2 regions of the Cupriavidus sp. MEYA8 genome follow, and region 1 is predicted to be linked to the other one. Evidence: predicted binding sites of a transcription regulator. Region 1 holds the regulator's gene; the other holds the start of a gene.
The links. Region 1 encodes FliA, which starts transcription of late flagellar genes. Its sites were predicted from a motif close to CTAAAGTTTNNNNNNNNNNNGCCGNTA; they were not measured.

Region 1 (3,395 bases):
TCAACCATTCCACCTCGTCCCGGCCCGCCGACGCGCCCGCAGGCGACGCCGCCGCCCGGCCCCAGGCCGCACCGGCCAGCGCCGCCCCGCCGTCCTCCGGGCTGAGCGTCAGTCCGCTGGCCGCACAGGTGCGCGAGATCAGCAGCCGCCTGGCGCAGGAAACCGACGACGATATCGATACCGCCAAGGTCGAAGAAATCCGCCAGGCCATCGCCGAAGGCCGGATCAAGATCGACCCGGGCAAGATTGCCGATGGCCTGCTCGCCAGCTTGCGCGAGCTAGGCCAGGCCGACCCTCAATAGCCAAATCATGAGCCAAAGCCTGATCCAGTCCCTGCAGCGTGAAACCGAAGGCGTTGAAGCTTTCGGGCAACTTCTTGCGCAAGAGCGAGATGCCATCAAGCGCGGGGATTTCACTGCGCTCAGCGAGTTGCTGACGCGCAAGGTGGAAGTGGGTCAGGGGCTGTCGCGGCAGGTCCGGGCGCGGGAAGCGCAGATGCAGGTGCTGGGCCTGCGTGCTGGCGCGGACGGGCAATTGCTTGGCCGGCTCGATGCCGGCGTGGCGGAGGCCTGGCGCAAGCTGATCTTTGCTGCGCGGGTGACGCGGGATGGCAATGCGCTGAATGGCGCGGTCATCAAGGCACATCTCGATTTCACGCAGCAGGCGATTCAGGCGCTGCGGCAGCATAGTGGCGGGGATGCCGGGTTGTATGGGAAGGATGGGAAGGCGGCGACCGGGGTTGGGGGGGTGAGCCTGGCGGCAGGCTGATTTGGGTTTTGCTTTGCGGACCGGCATCGGCTTTTTGTTGCGTGCCTTGCGGATAGGTCCCCATCTGGTGGCCAGCCAGGCACCTAGAACAGATGCCTACCGAAAGCCCACAACCACCTCATTACTCCGCCCCTGCAAAACCGGCACCAGACTCCCCTGTCCCGGCACCCGAAACGCAAACACAAACCCCTTGGTAGCATCATCGCCGGAGAACGCGGACGTTAGCCCCTCGGCCTGGGGCAACATCACACACCGCTGCGCATTGCACAAATATGCCTGCAACTCGGCCGGCGGCGTCTGCGCAAAGCTGTAACGCCACCGCACCGTCGTAATCACCCCTTCAGCCTGCGGCAACACCCCCACAGGCTGAATCGGCGCCGACACCGCCCGCTGCCCCCGCCCATGCAACGCCGGCCCATTGACCGACCCGGTCCACGCATGCCGTGTCCCACCTTCGATCGCCGACCAGGCACAAGCCGACGCAGCGAGCAGCACGACGCCGGCGCCGCGGGCAAGCAGGCCACCAACACCCATCACAACAACCCACGCAACTGGTTCCGCAACCGCGTAATCGCCTGCCCCCGGATCTGGCACACGCGCGACTCGGTCACATCCAGCACCGCCCCGATCTCCCGCAGGTTCAGCTCCTGGTCATAGCACAGCGACAGCACCAGCTTCTCGCGCTCGGGCAGCCGGTCGATGGCGCGGATCAGCGCTTGGCGCATGCCGCTTTCCATCAGCACCGTCAGCGGATTGCCGTCGTCGCTGCCGGCAAGATGGCGGTCGAGGAAATCCTCTTCCCCGGAGCGCTCGAAATCCTCGTAATGCAGCAGCTGGCAGCCATAGACCTCGTTGAGCAGGACCTGGTATTCGCCCAGCGGCATCTCCATCGCCTCGGCCACCTCGGAATCGAGCGGCGTGCGTCCGAGCTTCTGCTCGAGCGAGCGCTGGGTGCGTTCGATGCGCCGCGTGAACTGGCGCAGGCTGCGCGACTGCCAGTCGTTAGCGCGCACCTCGTCGAGCATGGCGCCGCGGATGCGCTGGCTGGCGTAGGTCTCGAAGCGCGCGCCGTGGGTGTCTTCATAGCGCTTGGCGGCGTCGAGCAGGCCGATCATGCCGGCCTGGATCAGGTCGTCGATCTGCACGCTGGCAGGCAGCTTGGCGGCCAGCTGCAAGGCGATGCGACGCACCAGCTGTGCGTGCGCCTTGACCACATCGGCCTGGTCGAGCTTTCCCTGGATCGTGTACATGGTGCAATTCTCGTGAATGCTGGATTGCTGGACGGGCACGCCACGCGGCGCGCCGGCTGGCTCAGGGTCTGGTTCGTTGGTAAGGCATGGCTCGGGTGGCGCTCACGCCGGCACCGGCGTCGCGGCAGGGGCCGGCGCCTCGGCGCGCAGCGGCCAGCCGCCGATGCTGCCGGCGGTGCGTCGCAGCGCGCTGGTCGCGGGTGCTGCCGGGAAGGCCTCGACCACGCAGCGGCCAAGCTGCACGCCGCGCGCCACCAGCGGGTCGGCCGGCAGCCAGCCGGCGCACAGCACTTCCACGCCGAGGTACTGGCTGGCGGTACGCGCCAGGTTGCGCAGGATCGCCTGGACGGCGGCTTCGGTGGCGGCCATGTTGACCACCAGGTAGAAGCGGCGCCAGGCATACAGGTGATGCAGGCGCTTGATGCAGGCATAGGCGGCGGTGATCGACGCCAGCTCCGGGCGCATCACGATCACCACGTTGTGCGCGCCGCCGGCAAAGGGCGACAGCGCGCCGTCGGCATCGGCGGTGGCATCGACCAGCACGCTGCGAAAGGCCGACAGCGCCGCGGCGGGCACGTCGAGCCCCGCGCGTTGGCGGCCGGCCGGCAGCACCGATACCGCGCCGCCGGTGCCGACGCCCGCCGCGGCTTCCAGCGGCAGGCGTCCTTCCTGCACGTCGGCGAGCGTGCCGGCCGGGGTCGCGCCGGCGAGCCTGGTCGCGCGCGCCGTGGCCGGGTCTTCGTCGAGCAGCAGTACGCGCTCGCCCTGCATCGCAAGCGCGTGCGAAAGGCCCAGCGCCACCGTGGTGGCGCCGGCACCGCGTTCGCTGGCGACCACGGCGATGCGGCGCGTGGTGCGCGGCGCCAGCATGCGCCGCAGGCTTTCCGCCTGGTCCATGGCGAGCGTGCTCACTGCAGGGCTCCCATGACATCGGCCGCTTCCGCGACAGCGGGTGCCGCCGCGGCGCGGCCGGAGTAATTCTCCAGCACGTCGAGCAGCGCCAGCATGCGGCCCATGCCTTCATTGAGCACGGTGCCCGGCACCGCCGTGCCGGCTCGCACGGTGCGCCCGGCCAGGCGTGCCAGGAACGCCGGCGCGGTCGCGGTTGGCGCGTGTTCGAGGCACAGCACCGACAGGCCAAGCTGCAGCGCCGCGAGCGCGGCACTGGCGGCGTGGCCGGCTTCGGCATCCTGCGCGAAGTGGTCGATGGCATGGCGCAGCGTGCGCAGGCGCGTTTCGGCCGTATCCGACCATGGCGCCCAGTGCGCCACCTGTGCTGCATCCGGCGCCAGCGCCGGGTCGCACAGCAGATAACGGGTATCGAGCAGCTCGCCGCTGGCGCGGTCGACCAGGCGCACCACCACCAGGCAGGCATCG
Region 2 (3,395 bases), 420 kb from region 1:
TCCAACTGATCGGGAAAAAAGGCTGGGCCTCGCGGCCCAGCCTTTGATGCCTTGCGCGGATGCGATCAACGCAGCAGCGAGAGCACGCCTTGCGTGGTCTGGTTGGCTTGCGCCAGCACAGAGGTACCTGCTTGCTGCAGAATCTGCGCACGGGTCATGTTGGACACTTCCGTGGCGTAGTCAGCGTCTTGAATACGCGAGCGCGAGGCCGACAGGTTGGTTACTGCAGTGCCCAGATTGGCGATCACCGAGTCAAAGCGGTTTTGCACGGCACCAAGGGAACTGCGCAGATCGTCGACCTTCTTCAGCGCCGCGTCGATCGCCTCCAGCGGGCTCGCGGTCGTACCGGTCTGCAGGCTAGCAACTGAAACTTTCGACGTGTCAACGGTGAAGGCGGCCGTGCCTGCAGTCGTCGTGGTATCGGCCGATTGCGGATCCAAGGCGATATAGCGGTACATTGCAGTGCCGTCGACTGCGCCGGTGAAGCCTTGGTTGATCAGCGAGGTGGTTTCGCCGGCGCCGTTAGGAGTGATCGCAACCTCGGCATACAGATTACCGTTCTTATCCGCCACGGCGTTGCCGGTGAAGACTGCGCCGCCAGCTGCCAAGCCGAGCTTGGACGACAAGTCGTCCGTGTTCGCTTCTGCGACAGTAGTGGTCGTAATGGCAGTAGTCGAGCCGTAGAGGGCTTGCAGCTGAGCGGCCGTGGGAGCATCGCCAGCTGCCGAGCCAGTTGCGCCATCGAAGGCGAAAGTAGCGGTGGCGGCCGGACCGGCTACGTTGAAGCCTTGCATCCCCAGAGTTTTCGAACTGATTTCGGCCAAATCGATGGTGATCGTCTCGCCGTCGTTAGCGCCAACTTGGATGGTAAGGGGCTTGGCGCTGGAGGACAGCACCTTCACGCCGTTGAAGTCGGTCTGTTGCGAAGTCCGGTCGATTTCCGACAGGCGCTGCGAGATTTCGTCCTGGATCGACTTCAGGTCCGAAGCCGAGTTCGAGCCGTTGGCGGCCTGCACGCTCAGTTCGCGGATACGCTGCAGGTTGTTGTTGACTTCGGTCAGCGCGCCTTCGGTCGTTTGCGCCAGCGAGATGCCGTCGTTGGCGTTGCGCTGTGCCTGGGTCAGGCCCTTGATGTTCGCAGTGAACCGGTTCGCAATCGCCTGACCAGCTGCATCGTCCTTGGCGCTGTTGATGCGCAGGCCCGACGACAGGCGCTGGATCGCCGTGTTCAGCGACGATTGCGAAGCGTTCATGTTGTTCTGAGTCATCAGAGACAACGAATTGGTGTTAATGACTTGCGCCATTTACGACTCCTATTTGCAAAGTTTTTTGGCATTCCGGCTGCTAGCCGTAACGTTGGCTGCCTGCTTTGCAGGGCGTAGAGTGCCTCCGTTGCAAGGGTTATCGACCGCCCCCGGCAAAGGTTTAGAGTGATCTCTGCAAGAGTTTCAGGGGGTATCGCCGGGGGCGCCCGGGCGTGCGTCGGCCTGCCAACAGGCCGCAGGAGTGTGGTGTTGCGATGGCTGCTTCAGCGCCCCTTGCGCGTCCGCGGTATATAGATAGGCACGAATTCCGCCGCAATCGCCGGATCGATACCGACCACCGGCGTGTCCAGCGGTGTCACCAAACAAATCGCCTGCTTGTAGACAATGGTGGGCTGCGGATCGTCCAGCCGCCGGCCGAGCAGCACCATATAGTTGTCCGTCGCCAGCACGATCCCCTGCAGGCGCGTGCCGTTGGACAAATAGACGACCACCGGCGCGCGGTTGGCCGACTGGGCGGCGAGGTGCTGGTACTGCAGTTCCTTTCGGGTGGAGCGCTTGGGCCGGATTTCCTTCTTCTTCACAACGACTCCGGAAGAGCCCGCAAGGGTTCTGGCGGCTGATGACGGTCCGTTGGCCGGCGACCGGGTGGGCGGCGCGGCCAGGGCGGCAGGGGAAAGGTCCGCTCTCGGAACCGGCCTCGGGTCGGGACGTCGGCGCCGCGACGCCTGCGGGCCTCTTGTGTGGGCCGCGGGAGTGTCGGGCACATGCCGGCGAGGGGCGCTGCCAGAAGAGAAGGGGAGTACTTCAGCGCCGAGAGTAACAAAGTTTTACAAGCGTCGACGGGCAGAGTGCTTCGCCAGGCCTAGAGTGTTAGCTCTACAAAATTTGTTGCGCTCGGAGCCGTGGTATTGTACCGGTTTTGTGCGACTGCACAATGATCTCCGCCTGCCGTGTCCACCCAGCCCTGACGCGGTCGGGGCACGCAGTGAAAAACTGAAGGAAAGTCAAAATTCGTCCTGAAGTAATATCAGGACCCAAATTGCTAAAAGTGCACCAATTGTCGCATAACAGGGATTCCCCTGATAGAAACGGGATTTACACCTCATGTAAGCGAGTTTATATTCTTGGCGAGAGCTTGGTTTCAAGCTCTTGCAGTCCTGGAAAGCCTACGAGCACCCCGCGCGTGGGCTTCTTTTTTGGTGCCTACGTCGTTTGAGTCGCGCTCTGTGGCGCTGTAGCCGGGAATAAACCGACCGTTCGGAATGCCCAGCGTGATTAAAAGCCACCTTCCGGACAGGCAATTCAACGAACTGCGGGTGTTTTTGCCTCTAATTCTCATTTCCCTTCAAGAATTGTGCGCTGACCGCCGATAGCGCGCCACCGCTGCCGTATGCCCTAGCGCGCCGGGGCACGGCAAGCACCGGCGGCGGGAAGCGCCTACCATAGCCGCTCTCCTTGACTCCGCAACAAGAGCAGGACCGGTCACCGCGCCGCCTCGATGCGCGGCTTTCCGCGATCCTGCCGTCCGCAGGTGCACATGACCGCCTCCTCCCCGCCGCCCTTGCAAGCGGCCGCCCGTTGGGTTCCGCTTCCTCGGGCGGCACTGCTTCCAAGTCCGCCAGCCAGCGCAACACCGGCGCTCCCGTGCCGCCGGTGCCGGTCATGCAGGTGATCTTCGGGCTGATGCTGGCGATCCCGTTCGGCGCGTTTGCGGCGGACCGGCTGATGTCGTGGAGCGGGCGCGACAAGCCGCTGCGGATGGCCGGCGCGCTGGTGGCGCCGCTGCTGGTGGCGCGGCTGCCGGAGACAGTGCTGCGCGGCAGCGTCGGCAGCGCGGCAGCGGCTGCGGAGTGAATATTCCGAAGGCCGCGCCGGGATGTCCTAGCCCGCGGCCCCGCCCACATTGCCGCCGCGCGCCACGCGCCGCCGTGCCCGTGCGGCCAGCCCCGCGCCCAGTGCCCAGCGCAGCGCCGGCGCAAGCACGCGCATGCCGGCCCGCGTGGCCGAGCGCCGCAGCGACGGTCCGTCGAGGTCGAGCTGCTGCCGCGCCCACGGCGGCAGCAAGGCAATGCCGGCATCGGCCATGATCCGCACCGCCGGTTGCAGCAGCGGGTTGGCCACCGGCATCCT

Region 2: the regulator FliA is predicted to act here: its motif matches at 1,403-1,429, upstream of AC5WJ1_RS22815 (FliC/FljB family flagellin).

The regions. Positions count from the first base shown of each region.
Region 1 covers NZ_CM181222.1:834,689-838,083, forward strand. Annotated here, with positions in the region: gene flgM (flagellar biosynthesis anti-sigma factor FlgM) at 1-302, shown strand, start outside; gene AC5WJ1_RS20915 (flagella synthesis protein FlgN) at 310-768, shown strand; gene AC5WJ1_RS20920 (flagellar protein FlhE) at 865-1,302, opposite strand; gene AC5WJ1_RS20925 (RNA polymerase sigma factor FliA) at 1,302-2,018, opposite strand; gene AC5WJ1_RS20930 (MinD/ParA family ATP-binding protein) at 2,121-2,915, opposite strand; gene flhF (flagellar biosynthesis GTPase FlhF) at 2,927-3,395, opposite strand, start outside.
Region 2 covers NZ_CM181222.1:1,250,834-1,254,228, forward strand. Annotated here, with positions in the region: gene AC5WJ1_RS22815 (FliC/FljB family flagellin) at 66-1,304, opposite strand; gene AC5WJ1_RS22820 (RNA chaperone Hfq) at 1,529-1,846, opposite strand; gene AC5WJ1_RS22825 (hypothetical protein) at 2,844-3,119, shown strand; gene AC5WJ1_RS22830 (oxygenase MpaB family protein) at 3,147-3,395, opposite strand, start outside.